Regions from separate parts of the Bacillus sp. BSL6 genome, predicted to be linked through region 4. Evidence: riboswitches for the same ligand, from Rfam matches in the RefSeq annotation. Region 4 holds a riboswitch; each other region holds the start of a gene.
The links. Region 4 has a riboswitch for S-adenosylmethionine ahead of RCJ96_RS20470 (bifunctional O-acetylhomoserine aminocarboxypropyltransferase/cysteine synthase). Riboswitches for the same ligand answer to the same signal wherever they lie in the genome.
Positions count from the first base shown of each region.

Region 1: linked by a shared signal. The riboswitch ahead of RCJ96_RS21810 (methionine ABC transporter ATP-binding protein) and the one ahead of RCJ96_RS20470 (bifunctional O-acetylhomoserine aminocarboxypropyltransferase/cysteine synthase) in region 4 are both predicted to bind S-adenosylmethionine.
Region 2: linked by a shared signal. The riboswitch ahead of RCJ96_RS17130 (M20 family metallopeptidase) and the one ahead of RCJ96_RS20470 (bifunctional O-acetylhomoserine aminocarboxypropyltransferase/cysteine synthase) in region 4 are both predicted to bind S-adenosylmethionine.
Region 3: linked by a shared signal. The riboswitch ahead of RCJ96_RS24790 (peptide ABC transporter substrate-binding protein) and the one ahead of RCJ96_RS20470 (bifunctional O-acetylhomoserine aminocarboxypropyltransferase/cysteine synthase) in region 4 are both predicted to bind S-adenosylmethionine.

Region 1 is NZ_JAVGCW010000007.1:185,180-190,972, reverse strand. Features, by position in the region: gene RCJ96_RS21830 (TSUP family transporter) at 1-605, shown strand, start outside; gene pruA (L-glutamate gamma-semialdehyde dehydrogenase) at 759-2,306, shown strand; gene RCJ96_RS21820 (hypothetical protein) at 2,492-2,641, shown strand; gene RCJ96_RS21815 (cysteine hydrolase family protein) at 2,873-3,436, opposite strand; SAM riboswitch class I at 3,679-3,783, shown strand; gene RCJ96_RS21810 (methionine ABC transporter ATP-binding protein) at 3,907-4,926, shown strand; gene RCJ96_RS21805 (methionine ABC transporter permease) at 4,916-5,581, shown strand; gene RCJ96_RS21800 (MetQ/NlpA family ABC transporter substrate-binding protein) at 5,604-5,793, shown strand, end outside.
Region 2 is NZ_JAVGCW010000005.1:70,060-75,852, reverse strand. Features, by position in the region: gene RCJ96_RS17135 (AAA domain-containing protein) at 82-2,391, shown strand; SAM riboswitch class I at 2,467-2,568, shown strand; gene RCJ96_RS17130 (M20 family metallopeptidase) at 2,657-3,862, shown strand; gene RCJ96_RS17125 (Lrp/AsnC family transcriptional regulator) at 3,928-4,368, opposite strand; gene RCJ96_RS17120 (SDR family oxidoreductase) at 4,537-5,301, shown strand; gene RCJ96_RS17115 (TetR/AcrR family transcriptional regulator) at 5,676-5,793, shown strand, end outside.
Region 3 is NZ_JAVGCW010000011.1:49,361-55,153, forward strand. Features, by position in the region: gene RCJ96_RS24770 (GRP family sugar transporter) at 1-525, shown strand, start outside; gene pnuC (nicotinamide riboside transporter PnuC) at 593-1,243, opposite strand; gene proC (pyrroline-5-carboxylate reductase) at 1,431-2,234, shown strand; gene RCJ96_RS24785 (aldo/keto reductase) at 2,236-3,069, shown strand; SAM riboswitch class I at 3,221-3,327, shown strand; gene RCJ96_RS24790 (peptide ABC transporter substrate-binding protein) at 3,460-5,100, shown strand; gene RCJ96_RS24795 (peptide ABC transporter substrate-binding protein) at 5,607-5,793, shown strand, end outside.
Region 4 is NZ_JAVGCW010000006.1:270,909-276,701, reverse strand. Features, by position in the region: gene RCJ96_RS20480 (transcriptional regulator YeiL) at 1-528, opposite strand, end outside; gene RCJ96_RS20475 (YjjG family noncanonical pyrimidine nucleotidase) at 635-1,330, shown strand; SAM riboswitch class I at 1,604-1,708, shown strand; gene RCJ96_RS20470 (bifunctional O-acetylhomoserine aminocarboxypropyltransferase/cysteine synthase) at 1,801-3,099, shown strand; gene metA (homoserine O-acetyltransferase MetA) at 3,083-3,988, shown strand; gene RCJ96_RS20460 (homoserine dehydrogenase) at 4,130-5,425, shown strand; gene RCJ96_RS20455 (YczE/YyaS/YitT family protein) at 5,456-5,793, opposite strand, start outside.

The sequences.
Region 1 (5,793 bases), on a different contig from region 4:
CGATGGGGACGTTTACGAGTGCGATTTACTTTATTCGATCGGGAAAGGTTGATTTTAAAATTGTAGGAAAGTTAATCCCGTTAACTGTTATAGGAGCGGTCGCAGGTGCTTTAGTAGTAAAGTTTATCCCGCCGGATATTTTACGTCCGTTAGTGCTTGTAATGTTGGTGTTTATTGCTATTTATATTATTGCGAAAAAGGATTGGGGAAGTGTATCTACCTATAAGAAGATGACGAAAAGAAAAACATTAATATTTTTCTTTGTTATTTTAATGATAGGGTTTTACGATGGATTTTTTGGGCCAGGAACAGGATCCTTTTTAATTTTTGCATTTTTATTAATTGGTTTGGATTTTATTCAAGCGGCAGCATCTGGAAAACTTTTGAATTTTGTTAGTAATATCGTATCGTTAATCACTTTTTTATTTTTAGACGTAATTCATTTTGAATACGGTATTATTATGGGGTTATCGATGATTTTTGGCGCTTATTTTGGATCGAAGTTTGCAGTTCAAAAAGGTGTTGGATATGTAAGAACTTTATTTTTGTTAGTGACTATTTTATTGATTAGCAAAAACGTTTTGGAATATACTCATATTTTGTAGAGTTATACATTTGTATAACTCTGTTTTTTTATTATATTTTAAAAATTAATTAATTTTTAAAATATAAGTCTAGGAATATTTGAATAAATCTAAATTATCGTGTAGAATAATGTTGTAAAATGTAAACGTTTTTCTAAGGGGAGGCTAAAAATAATGGTAGTAGCATACAAACATGAGCCATTTACAGATTTTTCAGTAGAGGCTAACAAATTAGCGTTTGAAGAAGGTTTAAAGAAAGTAGAATCTTATCTTGGACAAGACTATCCATTAATTATTGGGGGAGAAAAAATCACTACAGAAGACAAAATTGTTTCTGTAAACCCTGCAAATAAAGAGGAACTTGTTGGTCGCGTTTCAAAAGCAAGCCGTGAGTTAGCTGAAAAAGCAATGCAAGTAGCGGATGAAACATTCCAAACTTGGAGAAAGTCAAAACCAGAAATGCGTGCAGACATTTTATTCCGTGCTGCAGCGATCGTTCGTCGTAGAAAACATGAATTCTCTGCTATTCTTGTAAAAGAAGCAGGTAAACCATGGAATGAGGCAGATGCTGATACAGCAGAAGCAATCGACTTTATGGAATATTATGGTCGTCAAATGTTGAAATTAAAAGACGGAATTCCAGTAGAAAGCCGTCCAATTGAATATAATCGTTTCTCTTACATTCCATTAGGAGTAGGTGTTATCATTTCTCCTTGGAATTTCCCATTCGCAATTATGGCAGGTATGACAACAGCTGCTTTAGTTTCTGGTAACACAGTATTACTAAAACCAGCTAGTACAACTCCTGTAGTAGCAGCGAAATTCATGGAAGTATTAGAAGAAGCTGGCTTACCAGCTGGCGTAGTAAACTTCGTACCAGGTAATGGTTCTGAAGTTGGTGACTACTTAGTAGATCACCCTCGTACACGTTTCATTAGCTTCACTGGATCTCGTGATGTAGGTATCCGTATTTATGAGCGCGCAGCGAAAGTAAACCCAGGCCAAATTTGGTTAAAACGCGTTATCGCTGAAATGGGCGGTAAAGATACAATCGTTGTTGATAAAGAAGCAGATCTTGAATTAGCAGCTAAATCTATCGTTGCATCAGCATTCGGATTCTCAGGACAAAAATGTTCTGCATGTTCTCGTGCAGTAATCCACGAAGATGTATACGATCACGTATTAAATCGTGCTGTTGAATTAACGAAAGAATTAAAAGTTGCTAACCCAGCTGTATTAGGTACAAACATGGGTCCTGTTAATGACCAAGCTGCATTCGATAAAGTAATGAGCTATGTTGCAATTGGTAAAGAAGAAGGTAGAATTTTAGCAGGTGGCGAAGGAGACGATTCTAAAGGCTGGTTCATCCAACCAACAATCGTTGCTGACGTTGCAGAAGATGCTCGCCTAATGAAAGAAGAAATCTTCGGACCAGTAGTAGCATTCTGTAAAGCAAAAGACTTTGACCATGCACTTGCAATTGCAAACAATACAGAATACGGTTTAACAGGAGCAGTTATCTCTAACAACCGTGATCATATTGAAAAAGCACGTGAAGACTTCCACGTAGGTAACTTATACTTCAACCGTGGATGTACTGGTGCAATCGTAGGATACCAACCATTCGGTGGCTTTAACATGTCTGGTACAGACTCTAAAGCTGGTGGTCCTGACTACTTAGCGCTTCACATGCAAGCAAAAACTACTTCTGAAACTTTATAAGAAATAGTAGAAGAGATCTTCGCAGTCTGCGAAGATCTCTTTTTTTGAAAAATTTTTTATATGTGGATTAACATAGTAATCAGTAGAAAAACTAATAAAGTAATAAGGTTTACTTCAGCAAAATGAGGTATATTTATATTTGCTGAATAGATTCTCTTTAAAGACAAGAAAAGTAGGTGAACAAAGTGGGAAAATATCAATTGGATTACAAAGGTCAGGTAGCTGTCGCGAAGTTTCATGAAAAACAGACGCCTGTCAAATTTGATAAAAAGCAGCAAATTGAAAAATTGCGTGCGGAGTATTTGAAAAAGAAACAAAAACAAACAGATAAATAATAGGAGAAATTAGTTAATTTGCATTAAAAAACACTTACCATATATTACTATTTGGTAAGTGGAACTAGCTAAAACCTATTCATATCGGGATAAACATGTAAATAGAAATAAAACAATGAGAAAAGTTGACTTATTAGTCACATTTTTTTGTATTCATTTTAAGGATTTCCTGTATAATACAATTTGAAAGAAAATCTATGGTTTGACAAGAAACACTCTTTTCGGTTTTGCTCACTGAAGAGAGTGTTTTTTTGTAGCTAAAAACTCCTCTGTACTCATTACATTTGCATATACGCCATTTAAACTAGCTAAAATTGTATTATGAATATAAACAGCTGGTATCGTAGCATTCTTAAAAGAAAGATCTTTTGTCGCACAAGCATCATGTATAACAGTACATTGCAAGCCGAAATCAAAGGCAGCCCTTACGGTAGCATCAATACACATATGAGTCATCATCCCGCATATGACGAGGTGCTCAATCTTTAAACGTTGTAATTGCTCTAGAAGATCGGTTTCGCGAAAACTATTTGGATAATGTTTGAGTATAACGGTTTCTTCTTTAAGTGGGCGTACGCTTTCATGAATATGTACACCTTCTGTATTGGGTAGGAAAAAAGTAGCGTCCTCTTTTATTGCTACATGTTGGATATGAAAAATGGGTTCGTTTTTCTTTCTAAAGAGCTGTAGTAGCTGACTAGCATATGCGCTTGCTTCTGCTGGATTACGCAATTCCATCTTTCCATGTGGAAAATAATCATTTTGAATATCAACGAGTAAAAGAGCTGTTTTCATATATTTATCTTCCTCCGATTTCATATTCAAATAATGGTATTCAATTAGTAGAGAAGATTATCCTTTTAAAAAATATGCAAGAGGAGAAGTTTACATAACTTTAAAGGTTACTATTTTCTATTAAAATTTTCATCTGAAAATTTTAATAAAGAAATAATTAATATTTTTCTAAAAAATGTATTGACTCTTATTATTCTGAGTTCTATAATGAGAATTAATTAAACGACAATTAAATCGATACATTCTTATCCAGAGAGGTGGAGGGACTGGCCCTACGATACCTCAGCAACGGGTTTTTTAATACCGTGCTAACTCCAGCAAGCCTATAAGGGCTTGGAAGATGAGAAGATGTGAACGAGTACATATAAGTGCTCTCCTTCTTATCTTTATGTTTGATAAGAAGGAGAGCACTTTTTATTTTACCTCGAGAGCTCTACTTCAAGTTTTTACAGCATATAGGAGGGGAAAAAATGATTTCTTTTAATAATGTAAGTAAAGTATATGAATCAGGTGGGCAATCTGTTCATGCGGTGGAGGATGTAACGTTATCAGTTGAGAAAGGCGAAATTTTTGGCATTATTGGTTTTAGTGGCGCTGGAAAGAGTACATTATTACGCCTAGTAAACATGTTAGAGAGACCAACGGCAGGAACGATTTCAATAGATGATAAAGAGATTACATCATTATCGACGAAAGAATTACGGAAGCTAAGACAAAGAATCGGGATGATTTTTCAAAGCTTTAATTTATTTAATTCAAGAACAGTGTTTGGGAATATTGCTTATCCATTAAGGTTAGCAAAAGTACCAAAGAATGAGATAAAAGAAAGAGTAAATGAATTGCTGAAGTTTGTAGGGTTAGAAGATAAGGCAAACAATTACCCAGAGCAGCTATCAGGCGGACAAAAGCAGCGTGTAGGTATTGCTAGAGCACTTGCAACATCACCAGATATTCTTATATGTGATGAGGCAACATCAGCTTTAGATCCAGAAACAACGACAGAAATTCTAAACTTATTAAAGAAAGTAAATCGAGAATACAATTTAACAATTCTTCTTATTACACATGAAATGCATGTCGTGAAAGAAATTTGTCACCGTGTAGCTGTAATGGAAAAAGGAAAAGTTATTGAAGAAGGAAAACTGTTTGATGTTTTCACACAACCGAAAACAAAGACGACTCAAAACTTTGTACGTTCTGTTATTAATGATCATTTACCGGAAAGTGTTTTAGCGAAAATTCAAAATGGTGGTCAGATTTATCGCCTAACATTTACTGGTGAGGAAACAGGACAGCCGGTACTATCATATATCGCAAAAAACTATAATGTGGATGTAAATGTACTGTACGGAAATATTATTGAACTTCAAAATGTGCTATTTGGAAATCTTCTTGTAGAATTGCAAGGTGAACAGAGGGAAATTCAAAAAGCATTACAACATCTAAGACTGCAAGTGCAGCTGAAGGAGGTAGAAGCTCATGCGAGTTGATTGGAGTATATTTTGGCCGCGCATACTAGATGCGACGGGGGATACCCTCTTAATGGTAATTGTAACCCTTATATTCGCTACAATTCTTGGTATACCTCTAGGTTTACTTTTATATGTAACGAGAAAAGGAAACTTTTTAGAAAATAAATGGGTCTTTTCTATTCTTAATATCATTATTAATACAATTCGTCCGATTCCATTCATTATCTTCTTAGTAGCTTTAAGCCCGTTAACAAGAAGTGTTATCGGAACGACAATTGGAACAGCAGCAGCAATTTTTCCAATGACGTTAGTTGCATCAATTGGTATCGCTAGAATGGTTGAAACAAATCTTGTTTCTGTTCCGAAAGGGGTAATTGAAGCAGCGCAAGCGATGGGTGCTTCACCAATTAGAATTGTTTTTGAAATCCTTGTACCAGAAGCGTTAGCACCATTAATTTTAGGTGTTACATTTATGACAGTTGGTTTAATTGAATTTTCTGCAGTTGCTGGGCTTGTCGGTGGTGGCGGTCTTGGTGATTTAGCAATGACATATGGTTATCAACGTTTTGATACATCAGTTATGTTCGTAACGGTCGTTTTACTTATAATTCTCGTACAATTAGCTCAAAACTTAGGAAACTACTTTGCGAAAGTCTTTTTACGCAGATCATAAAAAGGAAGAGGGGGAAAAGAGAATGAAGAAGATTTTAGCATTTGCATTATCAGCAATTGTAGGAATTTCGGCGTTAAGTGGCTGCTCGGATGCAGGAATAAAAGAGAAAACAGTTCGCATTGGTGTAACTGGAACGGATGGAAACGCTTGGGAAATTGTAAAGGAAAAAGCTGAAAAAGAAGGAATTAAAGTTAAACTGGTTGAGTTCTCTG
Region 2 (5,793 bases), on a different contig from region 4:
AATATGTTATTGAAAATTAAGAAAATAAGCAAGATAAAAACCTTACAAATTTTAGCGTGTTATATGGTATAGTGAGAAAGTATGTTTGGGGAGAAGGAAGGAGATTATACGATGAATACACCTACTCAAACTCCTTCATTATCGGAAACGATGAAAGAGTGGCATTATGCATTAGCATATGAAATTAAACATTGGAAAACGATAGGTGGTAGTAAAATTTCTATCATGAACGGTCGTTTTTTATATACAGATTATGAAAGTACAGTATATGTATTTCAGCTTATTTCGGAAGTAAGCTTGCCTGAAGGTTCACCGATTCGAATTGAGTTCGATGGTGAGGAAGCGACAGGGGAAGTATTATCTGTACATGGATTAGAAATAGAACTGAAATTAAATGATTATATACAAGGTGAAATACGAGAAGCTGTTTTATACAGTGAACCGTGGCAGCTTTTAGAGCAACTGCAAGAGAGGTTGAAGGAAGCGCGTAAAGATAAGCTAAAACGTAATCGTATAAAGCGTCTTGTTGATGGGACGAGCAGTCCAAAGCATATTGAGAAGATGAAAAATCCGAAAAATGAATTGGCGTATCGCTCGTTTTATAATCCGACAACGTACGTATGGGGACCGCCTGGAACAGGGAAGTCTTACAATTTATCACGTATTATTTCGGCTCATTATCAAAAAGGGAAATCAGTACTTGTGTTAGCTCATAGTAATGCGGCAGTAGACGTATTAATGAGTGAAGTAACGAAGCAAATTGAAAAGAAAAAGAAATGGACGCCTGGTGAAATTGTTCGTTACGGTTATAGTCAACACGAACATATACGAAATCATGAAACGTTACTTGCGTCGAAGTTGGTTGAAACGACGAACGGGTCTTGGGGTGAGGAGAGACTCTATTTAGAAGAGACACGACAAGATCTTCGTGAAAAGATTTTATCGTATAAAGCAACATCTGCTGATAAGAAGCGTATGCAGGAGATTGAAAGTGATCTTCGAAAACAGAGAGCGAAAATTAAAGAAGTAGAAAAAGAATACATTGAAAATGCGAAAGTAATCGGCGCAACTTTATCGAAATGTGCCATTGATTCACTTATTTATGAGCGTACATTTGATTTAGTTGTCGTAGATGAAGTGAGTATGGCGTTCGTTCCCCAAATTGCATTAGCTGCTTCACTTGGAAAACGTATCGTCGTTTGTGGTGACTTTTTACAGTTACCTCCAATTGCGATGGCCAACCATGAACTCGTTCGAAAATGGCTTGGCGAAGATATGTTTTACCATGCTGGGATTGTTGAGTCTGTTAATAAATCAGAAGCACATCCGAACCTGTTTATGTTGCAAGAACAAAGACGTATGCATGCGGATATATCTAAGTTTACAAACTCATTTATTTATAAAAATAGAGTATACGACCATCCGTCTGTTTCAGAACGTAAAGAACTTGCGCAATTGCAGCCGTTCGCAAATGAAGCAAATGTTTTATTTGATACGAGCCAAATGGGAGCTTTTTCGTTAAAAGACGCTGCTTCAGGATCTCGTTTCAACATTATGTCTGGTTTAGTAGCAATGCAAATGATGTTAATCGGACTGTTAGATGGTGTGCAATCCATTGGTGTTGTGACGCCTTACAGAGCGCAGTCTCGCTTTTTATCAACGTGTATTAGAGAAATGTTACAGAGAACGAAATATCAAAACATACCTGTTTTAGCAGCGACAGTTCATAAGTTCCAAGGATCTGAAAGAGATATGATGATTTTTGATACAGTAGATAGTTATCCGCAAGAACGACCTGGCGTATTATTCTTTGACCATAAAAACCATCGCCTCGTCAACGTTGCAGTGACGAGAGCGAGAGGGAAGTTCATTCAATTATCAGATTGCCATTATATGCGTAAAAATCTTTCGAGAAAACAAGCGTTGTCACAATTAACAGCTCATATAGAACGTCACGGAGATGTGTATGATCGCACGACATCAAGACAATTGTGGGAACGAAAAATATCGAAACGATTACGCTGGTTTATGGAAATGAATCTTGAGGAAACGAAAGGGCTATTAAAAGATATTTTAGCAGCAAAACGAAAAATTATTATTTCGCTTCCAAGTACAAAACAAGTGGATAAGCGAGTATGGCAAGCGTTAATGCGTACAAATGCACAGATAACAGTGTATAGTGACGGACCAGTTCCACTGAAAAATGTAAAGTTACAAAGACAAAATAAAGCTTTCCCGTTTATCGTAATTGATGATGAAATCTTCTGGGCAGGCGCACCGCTCACATCTCAAATGATATTTGAAGGGAGTACGGAATTTCCGTACGTATGTGCAAGACTGCAAGCACCTGAGACAATTGGTGTATTAAAAGGATTTTTAGATATTCGGTAAATTCGGATAGGAATTCCTTGACTTTTATTTGAAATGAACTTAGAATGAATGTAATTTAATATAATTTTATGAAAATTCTTATCACGAGAGGTGGAGGGACTGGCCCTATGATACCTCGGCAGCGGATTCGTTATGAATACTGTGCCAATTCCAGCAAGGTAACTTGAAAGATAAGAAAGAAGCTCATTTTGACTGTATATACAGAAGCCTCTTTCTATCTTTTAGAAAGAGGCTTTTTTACGTGAAAATAAAAGGAGGAAGAAAAATGGGAGCGACAGGAGTAGCGTCACAAAGAAAAACAATTGAAGAGAGTATCGAAAGAAATAAGGAAAAGTACATAGAAACAAGTCATGATATTCATGCGAATCCGGAGATCGGTAACCAAGAGTTTTATGCATCTAGAACGTTAAGTTTATTACTAGGTAGTGCAGGATTTCAGTTGCAGCACAATATAGCTGGACATGAAACGGGATTTATTGCGCGAAAAAGCTCTGGAAAACAAGGACCAGCAATCGCATTTTTAGCGGAGTACGACGCTTTACCAGGACTTGGTCATGCGTGTGGTCACAATTTAATCGGCACCATTAGCGTTGCGGCAGCGATCGCATTATCAGAAACGCTTGAAGAAATTGGCGGGGAGGTTGTCGTGTTCGGAACACCAGCTGAAGAAGGAGGACCGAACGGTAGCGCAAAATCGAGTTATGTAAAGGCAGGCTTATTTAAAAATATTGATGCAGCGCTTATGATTCATCCGAGTGGAAAGACAGCAACAACGAGTCCTTCACTAGCAGTCGATCCACTTGATTTTCATTTTTACGGAAAAACAGCTCATGCTGCAGCTTCACCTGAAGAAGGAATTAACGCATTAGATGCGGTGATTCAGCTGTACAACAGTATTAACGCACTTCGACAACAACTTCCGTCAGATGTGAGAATTCATGGCGTGATTACAGAAGGAGGAAAAGCACCTAACATTATTCCTGACTACGCTGCAGCAAGGTTCTTCATTCGTGCAGCAACGCGAAAAAGATGTGCGGAAGTAACAGAAAAAGTAAAAAATATCGCACAAGGGGCAGCACTAGCAACAGGTACAAAAGTAAAAATCCATCAATTCCAAAATGAAATCGATGAACTACTCGTAACAAAAACATATAACGACATCGTAGCGGAAGAACTAGAATTACTCGGGGAAGACGTAAATCGTAAAGAAAGATTTGGTATTGGTTCAACCGATGTAGGAAACGTTAGCCAAGTTGTACCGACAATCCACCCGTACATTAAAATCGGCCCAGATGATTTAATTGCACATACGAATGAATTTAGAGAAGCGGCACGTTCAGAATTAGGGGATAAAGCATTAATTACATCCGCAAAAGCATTAGCAAATACGGCGTATCGATTAATTACGGAAGAAGGGTTGTTAGAGAAGGTGAAGGAGGAGTTTAGAGAGGCGCAGAGAAATCAGGGATAGGTGATTGAAAGGAGTGGATGATCCACTCCTTTTTCTTTTTTGGAAAGCTGGTGCCTATCACTTTATTAGAACGACAATTTCTCCTCAAACTCACTCTTTAAAACAATTAAAGGAGACGATAAGCCGAATTGCATTAAAGAGTCTAAAAATGCAGCGAGAGAATCCATCGAATCGCTCATGACCTTCATCATATAATTAAATTCCCCGCTAATTCGATATAAATCTGTTACTTCAGGAGCGGCATTACAATATTGGATAAAATCAGAGCATTGGCTCGTTTTAAACATGATGAATGCTTGAATGTTTTTATTAATTTTAGAAGGCTCAAATTTCGTTCGGTAAGCCGCTATAACGCCTTGATCTTCAAGTTTATTCATACGCTCCTTTACAGCAGGCTGCGTCATGGATATAATTCTTCCTATTTCTGAAACAGAAATTCTCGCATTTTCATACAACAAGTTCATTATTTTATGGTCGATTTCATCTAGTTTTACTGCATTTTGCATTGTGTAGCCTCCTTATTTTATTTTTTTAAGTGAATCACAAACTATAACTATAATATCATAAGTGAACGAACTAAATTACCTATAAATCTATATTTAAAATAATTGGTTTTTACATAAAAATATAAGTGTAGGTTTTTATCAAACGTAAATTTAGGAAGGATGGAAAAAATGAAGAATCTTGATGGGAAAGTAGCGTTAGTAACAGGAGCGAGTCGAGGAATTGGTCACGCGATTGCGATGAGATTGGCAAACGACGGTGCATTAGTTGCGATTCACTACGGCCGAAATAAGTCAGCTGCAGATGAAACAATTTGTGAGATTGAATCTAATGGAGGAAAGGCGTTCTTAATTGAAGCAGATCTCAAATCAATTGATGGTGTCAAAAAGCTAGTAGAACAATTAAAGAATGAATTACAAATAAGAGTTGGTACATTAGAGATTGATATTTTAGTAAACAATGCAGGGATAGGTACACAAGGGACGATTGAAAATACGACAGAAGAAGTTTTTGATGAAATTATGGCCGTAAATATTAAGGCGCCATTCTTTTTAATTCAGCAAACATTACCGTTACTACGAGCAGAAGGGCGCATTATTAACATTTCATCAGCTGAAGTAAGACTTGGTTTTACAGGGTCCATTGCATACGGCTTAAGTAAAGGTGCATTAAATACGATGACACTTCCTCTAGCTAAACATCTTGGAGAAAGAGGTATAACAGTGAATACAATTATGCCTGGATATACGAAGACAGATATAAATGCGAAATTGCTAGATAATCCAGAAATACGAAATTTTGCTACGAATTCATCTGTGTTTGGTCGAATAGGGCAAGTTGAAGATATTGCAGATGCAGTCGCATTCCTTGCTTCTTCTGATAGCCGCTGGGTAACGGGGCAGATTTTAGATGTTTCTGGTGGGTTTTGTTTATAGGGGCACTAATACATATCCATCAAGCTAATCAAGTAAATTACTAGATATGAGACGATCCTCGTTTCATATCCGGTAATTTATAGAAAGTTAGGGATGATAAAGAAGTCTATTAAAACGTGATTTTTTTGCTAGGTAACTTGAATAAGGGGGCATTTCTTTTTCTTAAGTTTATGGGTATGTATGGTGACCTCTATTAGACGATAGTGAATGAACAATTTCGGGGGGCAGTTCAACTTTATTCAAAATAAGATTCTTTTGCAGTAAAATCAATGTTAGTGGAACTTTTGTAATCAAACTTTTTTAAAAATTAACATAAATACTTGCAATATTTAAATTAGTACTATATAGTTCTAATTATGACAAAGGTAAAATTAATGAATCAAAAACGTGTGATTGAAGTAGCTGCAACATTATTTTTAGAAAAAGGGTTTGCTTATACAAGTATGGATGAATTAGTACGTGTAAGCAAAGTTTCAAAGTCTAATGTGTATT
Region 3 (5,793 bases), on a different contig from region 4:
TGGACTACTACTACAACGATCATTCTGGGAACGATTGCAATCCTATTAATCGTAGTTGGTGTTGTATTCACATCATTAGATGATAAAGAAAATGCTCAGCCACCAGGACAATTGAAAAAGGGCCTTCTTACTTTAATTGTTTCTACTTTTGGCTATCTTGTATATGTAATTATTATTCGTTGGTATAACATCGATGGTTGGTCTGCTATTTTACCACAAGCAGTTGGTATGTTTGTTGGTGCGGTTGTACTGACATCTAAACATAAACCATTTAACAAATATGCAATCCGTAACGCTTTATCTGGTTTACTATGGGGAACTGGAAACTTATTCTTACTTCTTTCATTACCACGTGTCGGAGTAGCAACAAGCTTCCCATTATCTCAAACTGGAATCGTTATCTCAACATTTGGTGCGATTGTCTTCTTAGGCGAAAAGAAAACGAAACGTCAATTGATCTTTATTGCGCTAGGTAGTGTTTTAATTATCGGCGGCGCTGTATTACTTGGTATGACAAAAGCATAAACTTATAATCTATTAGTAAACCCCTGAGGCACATATGCTTCAGGGGTTTTTTAATTCTAATTATTTTCTAGATATAATTATTTGTATGTTTTTGGCCCTTATAATTATTCTTCCACTCTAGCAAACCCGCTACACATATAAAGAGATTAATAACAGCTAATATTAGCATAACGTATAACCCAGTGGAGATATAAATTGAAATACTAACTACATTATATAAAATCCATAAATGCCAGTTTTCTAAGATTTTTCGACTTAGCATAAATTGAGCTACTAATCCTAGTACAGCATTTAAAGCGTCTAAATATGGACTTGTTGATTCTAAGTAATGGACTTGATAATACCCCCAACCAATCCATGCAACTAAAATAAAGATTATATAAAAAATACAACCTTTCAAATCTAAACGAACTGTTGCTTTTACCTCTTCCTCCCCACTACGTGCAATCCAATGATACCAACCATATACATTAAATATAAATTGAAAACCTGCCAATACTGCCATTGCATATAAACCTTGTGTAATAAAAATATACAGAAATACCGCAACGGTAATCATACCGAATAAAAAGTTGGATACTTTTTCTCTTGCTAATAGCCAAACATTAATAATTCCCATGACCGATGCAAAGATTTCAATATAGCTCGATTGAATATACAATCCAACCAATACACAAATAATACTAGTAATGAGTAAAAAGAGCGGACTTCTAATCATAATCATCTCTCCCCAGATGTGTAATAAATTCCCTATCACCAGTATAAGGAATCACTCTCCCTTTCACCATTAATTCCCTACTTTTCATTATCTATTCCATCTACAATAAGCCTTTTCTTTTTACAAAATTCTCTTAAAAATGGTATCGTTTTTTATAACATATCTCCACTAGAAAGGAATAGAGGATATGCTAACTAAACATCGAATTCTATTTATTGGTGCTGGTCGTATGGCAGAAGCTATATTTTCCGGATTACTTAAAACAAGCAAAGAATACATCGAAGAGATTATCGTTTCTAACCGAAGTAACGTAGAAAAGCTAGATCAATTACGAGCGCGATATAATGTGTCTACTACCACAGATTGGAAGCATCATGTTACATCTGTTGATACGATTGTTTTAGCAATGCCGCCTTCTGCACATGAAGAATTATTAGCAGAGTTATCTCCGTTACTATCGAATCAACTTGTCGTAACGGTAGCTGCCGGCATCGGCCCATCTTATTTAGAAGAAAGACTTCCTAAAGGAACGCCTGTTGCTTGGATTATGCCAAATACAGCTGCTGAAATTGGTAAGTCTATCTCCTTATACACGATGGGACAATTCGTAAACGAGACTGATCAAGAAACCCTGCAATTGCTTTTAGGGGGCATTGGTACTTCGCAACTTTGTACCGAGGAAGAAGTTCATCAACTTACTGCAGTTACTGGAAGTGCACCAGCCTTCCTTTATTACTTTGCTGAAAGTTTAATTGAAGCAACAAAAAGTTATGGAGTCGATGAAGCAACCGCAAAACACCTTGTCATTCAAATGATTTCTGGCTCTGCTTCTATGCTTGAACAAACACAAGATCCAGCTAACCTCCGTGAACAAGTAACAACGCCAGGTGGTTCCACAGCTGAAGGTCTCAAAGCTTTATATGAATATAATTTTTCAGAGGCAATTCAAAAAGCAGTAGAAGCGACAAACAAAAAAGCTAGGGGGAAATAATATGAGTTTAACAAGTTTAAAAGACTATACAACATTACATAACGGTGTAAAAATGCCTTGGTTCGGCTTAGGTGTTTTTAAAGTAGAAGATGGTTCAGAAGTAATCGAGTCTGTGAAAGCAGCAATTAAAAATGGCTACCGCAGTATAGATACTGCAGCAATTTATCAAAATGAAGAAGGCGTTGGCCAAGCAATCCGTGAATCAGGTGTTTCACGTGAAGAATTATTTATTACATCAAAAGTATGGAATAGCGATCAAGGGTATGAAACAACACTTCAAGCATTTGAAACTACATTAGAAAAATTAGGACTAGAGTATTTAGATTTATATTTAGTACATTGGCCTGTAAAAGGGAAATATACTGAATCATGGAAAGCGTTAGAAAAACTTTATAAAGACGGCCGTGTTCGTGCAATTGGGGTGAGTAATTTCCATATTCACCACTTACAAGACGTATTTGAAATTGCTGAAATTAAGCCAATGGTCAATCAAGTGGAATACCACCCACGTCTAGCACAAGAAGAGTTGCACGCTTTCTGTAAAGAACATAATATCCAGCTTGAAGCTTGGTCACCGTTAATGCAAGGACAACTACTAGATAATCCAACGTTGCAAGAAATTGCGACAAAATATAATAAATCAACTGCGCAAATTATTTTACGCTGGGATTTACAAAACGAAGTTGTAACAATTCCTAAATCAATTAAAGAACATCGTATTATTGAAAATGCAAACATCTTCGACTTTGAATTAAGTGCTGATGATATGAAAGCAATTCAAGCTTTAAATGAAGATCGTCGCGTTGGTCCAGATCCAGATAACTTTAACTTCTAGTAGAAAAACCACTGCCATATGCAGTGGTTTTTCATTTAAGAAAACTGAAAATTTAAACTATATTTCATTCAGTTGACACTTCATCATCCAAGGTGTAAGATTTTGAATTATCAAAGAAACACAAAAATTAATAAAGTTTATTCGTTTACTCATTGTATCAAGAGAGGTGGAGGGACTGGCCCTTTGAAACCTCGGCAGCAGGTTCATTTTTGAATACTGTGCCACTTCCTGCAAGCTTTATAGCTTGAAAGATAGAATGAGGGACTTCGTTTATATACGGGTGCATAACTTGTACGTAAAAATCCCTCTTTCTCAATACGAAAAGAGGGATTTTTTATTTTTCATTTCCCTCATCATCATCCAAACTTAATTATTTAGGAGGAAAATCAAATGAAAAAGAAGTTTGTACCCGGTATTGCATCAGTTGTAGGAGTAAGTATTTTATTAACTGGTTGCGGTAGTTATAAAAACGAAGCAAGCGGAGCAAATGCAAAAGACGAGGCGCCTAGTAAACAAGTTTTAAACTTATCTTCACCTACTGAAATACGAACAATGGATACAGCTCGTGCTACAGATACTGATTCTGGTCAAGTAATGAGAAACGTATTTGAAGGTTTGTATAACCTTGGTGAAGGTAATAAACCTGTCCCTGGTGTTGCAAAATCTCATGAAGTAAGTGGTGATAAAACGAAATACACATTCCACCTGCGAGATTCAAAATGGTCAAACGGTACTCCTGTTACAGCGAAAGATTTTGTCTTCGCTTGGCAAAGAGCTGTCGATCCAGCAACAGCCTCTGAATATGCATTTCTATTCTTTGATATTAAAAATGCAACAAAAATTAACAACAAAGAACTTCCAGCCGACCAACTTGGTGTAAAAGCAGTTGATGACCATACATTTGAGGTAGAATTAGAACGCCCTGTTCCATATTTTATTAGCTTAACAGCGTTCCCAACATTTCTACCAATTAACGAGGAATTCTTTAAAAAACAAGGTGATAAGTACGCTTTAGAAGACAATACAATCTTGTACAACGGCGCTTTTACACTAAGCGATTGGAAGCATGAACAAAGCTTTAAATTCAAGAAAAACCCTACCTATTGGGATAAAGATACTGTCAAACTAGAGGAAATCAATTTTAACGTCGTAAAAGAAAAATCAACAGAAGTAAACCTATTCGAATCAAAACAATTAGACCGTATAAAATTAACATCCGACTTCGTTGATAAATATAAAAAAGATGCGAACTTTAAAGAACGCCCGAACGTAGGCGTACAATTTTTACGTATGAACCAACAAAACAAAGTACTACAAAACGTGTCTGCACGCCAAGCAATCGATCAAACAATTGATCGAAAATCCTTTGTAAATACGTTATTAAATGATGGCTCTACACCAACCTTTGGTCTCGTTCCAAAAAACTTTGCAAAAGGGCCTGATGGAAAAGACTTCCGTACTATAAACGGGGATTTAACCAAAGTTGATACAAAATCTGCACAAGAGTTATGGAAAAAGGCGAAACAAGAGCTTGGTTCTGAAAAGATAACATTAGAATTATTAACAAGTGATGCTGACCTTGATAAGAAAACTGGTGAGTTCTTAAAAGGACAACTAGAAAAGAATTTAGATGGATTAACAGTAAATGTGAAACCACAACCACGTAAACAACAAGTTTCACTTTTATTAAAAGGTGACTATGAAATCGGTATTGATGGCTGGAGCCCTGACTTTGCTGACCCAATTACATTCCTTGAATTGTTTACAACGAATAACCCTTACAACTTAGATCATTACTCTAATAAGGAATTCGATGAAACAATTGAAAAAGTGAAAACGACTTTAGCTGGTGATGAAAAAGCTCGCTGGGAAGCATTACTAGCATCTGAAAAAATATTATTTAAAGACTCTGTTATCGCTCCCCTTTACCAAAAAGGCGAATCTTATTTAGAACGTTCTTATGTGAAAGGAATTGTGCAAGTAGACTTTGCAGGTCAATTAAACTTCAAATGGGCACAAATTGAAAAATAAAGTGAAACTTTAATCAGCCCCAACCAATCGGGCTTTTACGGGCAGTTGATCTCCCACCTAACTTCTTTGCTTCCGCTAAATTTTGAGGTGAGGGTCTTACTGCCCGTTAATGCGGGATAAAAGGCAAGCTGAATCGATGTTTTTCTATCTACAGTAATTATTTTATTGAAAAAATGTATTAAAAGCGGATTCTCAATAAGAGGAAATCCGCTTTTTTAATATATTATTTTAAAAAATTAATGCTCAACTTTTTATTATTGACATATAGTTCTCTCCAGTGTTAATATTCTAAATAATCAAAGAAACGAAATATTTCACCATCATAATATAACGTCTACTACGTCGAAGCATATAATGATAAATTATAGTTCAACATGTATATACATATAGAACACCTGATTACCTACATATACATATTTATAATAGGTTTTCTCTTCTTCTATAAATACACTTCAAGACATGGACATTATGACGTTACGAACAACACATTTAGGGAGGAACGAACAATGAAGAAAAAAGTTGTACCTGTTGTTGCATCTGTTTTAGGGGCAAGTCTATTACTAACTGCTTGCGGGGGAAATAAAGATAACGCAAGCGGAGCGAAAGCAAATGATAAAGCACCTGATAAACAGGCAATTAACTTATCATTTGCTTCAGAAATTCCAACAATGGATGTTGCAAAAGCAACGGATG
Region 4 (5,793 bases):
CGAAACCTCAGTATGTTTTTCTATATAACTGTTATTTTGTTCTGTTAATAGAATAAACGCCGCTAATCGATTTTCGAACGGATAACTATTATTTTTAGCATAACTTTCTGTTCGGGTAATGGTTTTCTCACCGATAAATTTGCATAGTTTCTGTAGAAAGGTAGCATCTTGTAACAAAAGATGCTGACAATCTTTAAGAGGAAGCGCTAAGCATATACAATCTTCAATTACTTCCACCGTTTTCGTAACAGATTCTACGCCAATTAATCCTAATTCCCCAATGAACGAAGGTGCCTGAATAAAGTTAATCAAGGAGACCTTTCCGTTTTTGTGACTCATATATATTTTTGCTTTCCCAGAAATTAAGTAATAAAGATAAGGAACATCGACCCCTTCATTACATATCTTTTCTCTCTTCTGAAAGGAATGTAGTTCAGCATACGGTAAGATATCAAAAGAAAAAAGAGTATGGAAATTGTAAGTTTGTATGTAATGAGAGATTTCTTCGCTATTTCTGCTGACTTTCATGTTTTCACCTCATGTTTAGTATGAGATATCTCCTATTATTTTTACAAGAAAGAATGATACGATTTACGTAAATTTGTTTTTGTAGAAAAGAGAGTGTGAAGGGCTTATGAAAAAATATAAAACATTATTATTCGATGTAGATGATACATTGTTGGATTTTCAAAAGGCAGAAAAATCGGCATTACGTATGCTTTTTGAAGAGAAAGGGATGTCTCTAACTAGCGAGATTGAAGCGCAATATAAAAAAATTAATAAAAGTCTTTGGACTGCTTTTGAAGAAGGTGAAATAAATCGTGATGAAGTTGTAAATACACGATTTTCAATTTTGTTTAAAGAATACGGGGAAGAAGTAGATGGGATATTATTCGAAAATAATTATCGCAGTTACTTAGAAGAAGGAAATCAGCTCATGGAAGGTGCTTTACAATTTATAAATCAAATTCAAAGTGAGTACGATTTATATATAGTGACAAACGGTATTTCTAAGACGCAAGATAAACGATTACGTAATGCAGGGTTACATGCCTTGTTTCAAGATATTTTCGTTTCTGAAGATACAGGTTATCAAAAGCCGATGAAAGAGTATTTTGATTATGTTTTTGAAAGGATTCCTAACTTTGTGCCTGAAGAAGGGCTCATTATTGGGGATTCGTTAAGCGCTGATATGAAAGGTGGATATGTAGCGGGAATTGATACTTGTTGGTTTAATCCAGAAAGGAAATTAAATGATAGTGGGATTATACCGACATATGAAGTGCATAATTTTGAGGAGTTATATGCATTATTGAAGCAACATGTGTAATGAGAATAGGCAGTGGAACTTTTGTCCACATTGCCTATTTTTTTAATTTGTAGTTTCGTTATGTTTTGGAAGTGGAAATGCATTTCCGATAGTAGCTGCCCCAAGCATTGGTAATAGTAAATTAAGCGGAGGTTTTAAAAGGTCTTTTTCAAATGGATATAGAATATATTTCTTTTGTTATGTACATTAAGTTCTTTGTATTTAATTTAGAACATTCAGAAAAACTAATTGACATTAGGAAATTATTGCTATAAAATCAACGGTAATTGCATAGTCTTATCAAGAAAAGGTGGAGGGACAGGCCCGATGAAACCTTGGCAACAGCCGTATAACGGAATTGTGCCAAATCCTGCAGGTAGTAATCCTGAAAGATAAGAAAGAGCCTTTAGAGCGTGTTTTCAAACTGCTCCTTTCTTGTTTTCAGGAAAGGGGCAGTTTTTTATTTTGTATAAAAGAAAGGAGAATGAGAAATGGGAGAATCATGGGGGAAAGGAACGATTTGTGTGCAAGGTGGCTATACGCCAAAGAATGGAGAACCGCGTGTTTTACCGCTTTATCAAAGTACAACTTATAAATATGATACTTCGGATGATTTAGCAGCATTATTTAATTTAGAGGCAGAAGGATATATCTACACGCGTATTGGAAATCCTACTTTAGCTGCATTTGAGCAAAAGCTAGCAGATTTAGAGGGTGGCGTAGGAGCTGTTGCAACGGCTTCTGGGCAAGCTGCTATTATGCTTGCTGTTTTAAATATTTGTAGTAGCGGAGACCACTTGCTTTGTTCTTCCACAGTTTATGGCGGGACGTTTAATTTATTTGGAGTGAGTTTGCGTAAACTTGGTATCGATGTTACATTCTTTAATCCGAATTTAACTGCTGATGAAATTGTGGCCCTTGCTAATGATAAGACGAAACTCGTTTATGCAGAATCGCTAGGAAATCCGGCGATGAATGTTTTAAATTTCAAAGAACTTTCAGATGCAGCGAAAGAGTTGGAAGTACCTTTTATCGTGGATAATACATTAGCAACTCCTTATTTATGCCAAGCATTTGAACATGGAGCAAATATTATCGTTCATTCTACGACGAAATATATTGATGGGCATGCAAGTTCGTTAGGTGGCATTGTAATTGACGGAGGGAACTTCGATTGGACAAACGGGAAATATCCTGAACTAGTTGAACCGGATCCAAGTTATCACGGCGTAAGTTACGTTCAAAATTTTGGTGCAGCAGCTTATATTGTGAAGGCACGTGTTCAATTATTAAGAGACTACGGAAATTGTATGAGCCCATTTAATGCGTATATTAGCAATATCGGCTTAGAAACATTGCATTTACGAATGGAGCGTCATAGTGAAAATGCTCTTGCAGTTGCTAAATGGCTTGCTGATCATGAACGTATTGAATGGGTGAACTATCCGGGATTAAATAGTAATGAAAATTACTCGTTAGCACAAAAGTATTTGAAAAAAGGTGCTAGTGGTGTTTTAACATTCGGCATTAAGGGAGGATTAGAAGCAGCAAAAGAATTTATCGCAAATGTAAAACTAGCAACTCTCGTAACGCATGTGGCTGATGCGCGAACTTGCGTTATACATCCTGCTAGTACAACGCATAGACAATTAAGTGCCGAAGATCAGCGCTTAGCTGGCGTCACATCAGATTTAATTCGTTTATCAGTTGGTATAGAAGATGTTTCGGATATTATTGCAGATTTAGAAGCAGCGCTAGTCGGAGGCAAACAACATGCCGATCATAATTGATAAAGATTTGCCAGCTCGCAAAGTGTTGCAGGAGGAAAATATTTTTGTAATGACAAAAGAGCGAGCAGAAACACAAGATATCCGGGCATTGAAAATTGCTATATTAAATTTAATGCCTACAAAGCAAGAAACAGAAGCGCAATTACTTCGTTTAATTGGAAATACACCGTTGCAATTAGATGTTCATTTACTTCATATGGAATCGCATTTGTCTCGTAATGTCGCACAGGAACATTTAATGAGTTTCTATAAAACATTCCGTGATATTGAGAATGAGAAATTTGATGGACTCATTATTACAGGAGCACCAGTTGAAACCCTTTCTTTTGAAGAGGTAGATTATTGGGAAGAGCTTAAACGTATTATGGAGTATTCAAAAACGAATGTAACATCTACGCTTCATATTTGCTGGGGGGCACAGGCTGGTTTGTATCATCATTATGGCGTTCAAAAGTATCCTCTTAAGGAAAAAATGTTTGGTGTATTTGAACATGAAGTTCGTGAGCAACATGTGAAATTGTTACAAGGGTTTGATGAGTTATTTTTTGCCCCGCATTCTCGTCATACGGAAGTACGAGAGAGTGACATTAGAGAAGTGAAGGAGTTAACGTTATTAGCCAACTCTGAGGAAGCGGGCGTTCATCTTGTTATTGGGCAAGAAGGAAGACAAGTGTTTGCGCTCGGTCATAGTGAATATAGTTGTGATACGTTAAAGCAAGAATACGAACGAGATCGTGACAAAGGGTTAAATATTGATGTGCCGAAAAACTATTTTAAACATAATAATCCAAATGAGAAGCCGCTTGTACGGTGGAGGAGCCATGGGAATCTATTATTCTCTAATTGGCTGAATTATTACGTGTATCAAGAAACCCCTTATGTATTATAAAAAAAGATTGTGTCGCACGTGGCAACGTTTTCTTTGTAAAGATTAACTTATATTTTTCCGAATGTTCGAAAAACATTGTTTTTCAGATTTTTTACTCATATAATTTCATCTAAACACAATTTTTGAGGGGTGGACAGTATTATGAAAGAAATTCAAGTTGGCTTATTAGGTCTTGGGACAGTTGGTAGCGGTGTAGTTCGTATCATTACAGATCATCAAGAGCGGCTTATACACCAAGTAGGTTGTCCTGTGAAAGTAACGAAAGTACTAGTACAAAATATTGAAAAAGAGAGAGAAGTAGAGGTACCTTCTACTCTATTAACACAAGATGCACATGAAATTTTAGATAATCCAAATATTGACGTTGTCATCGAAGTAATGGGTGGCATTGATGATGCAAAATCATATATTTTACAAGCTTTACAAAGCGGGAAGCATGTTGTGACTGCTAATAAAGATTTAATGGCGTTACATGGGGCGGAACTATTAGCGGTAGCAAAAGATAATAAAGCAGATTTGTTTTATGAAGCAAGTGTAGCCGGAGGAATTCCGATTTTAAGAAGTATCGTAGAAGGACTTTCTTCAGATCTTATTACGAAAGTAATGGGAATTGTAAATGGAACGACAAATTTTATTTTGACGAAAATGTCAGATGAAGGGAGAGCATATAACGACGTGTTAAAAGAAGCCCAGCAACTTGGATTTGCAGAAGCAGATCCAACATCAGATGTAGAAGGTTTAGATGCAGCAAGAAAAATGACGATTTTGGCTACTCTTGGTTTCTCTACAAATGTAGAGCTTGGAGATGTGAAGGTAAAAGGGATTACTTCTATTACAGAGGAAGATATTGAATACAGTAAGAGTTTAGGGTACACGATTAAATTAATCGGTCTTGCGAAGCGAGATGGTGAAAAATTAGAGGTTACAGTTGAACCGACATTACTACCAAATACACATCCTCTTGCGGCCGTGCAAAACGAATATAACGCTGTATATGTGTATGGTGAAGCAGTTGGAGAAACGATGTTTTATGGACCAGGTGCAGGGAGTTTACCGACAGCAACAGCTGTTGTTTCTGATTTAGTAGCTGTAATGCAAAATATTAGATTAGGGGTAACAGGAAATAGTGCTGTAGTCCCGCAATATCAAAAAGTATTAAAAGAGCCAGACGAAATTGTTGTGAAGAAATTTTTAAGACTTCATGTGAAAGATGAAATTGGTGTATTTGCAAAAATTACTTCGTTATTCTCTGAGCGTGGCGTTAGCTTTGAAAAAATTATTCAAATGCCACTTGAAGAGAAAGGAAAAGCTGAAATTGTAATTGTAACGCATCGTGCTTCTCTTGCTGATTATGATTATATTCTACATACGTTGCAAGGGTATGAAGAAATAGATTGTTTGAAAGCAAACTATCGAATTGAAGGAGATGCGAAGTAGCATCTCGTATCATAAAACAGAAAGAGCCTATTAAGCAGCTTGCTTAATAGGCTCTTTTCTATTTAAAATCTTCGTACCAACTTGAATAAATGCTTGTATAATCCAGCCTGTTGTAAAGGATAAAATGATTGTCCCAAAATAGATAGGTCCATCTAATAAGAAGCTTAATGTTAAAAATAAGAATGCTAACGAAATTTCCGTTCTTCTAAATGTCCATTTCTTTTTCTCAGCAACTGTTAAAACGAAAGCTTCTTGAGGTGCTGCGCAAAGATTTGTAGAGACGTAAAGACCAATTCCAGCTCCAACGAATAGATTTCCGCAAATAAGTGTTATATATTTTGGAAGAGAACGGATAGCGTCCATAATAG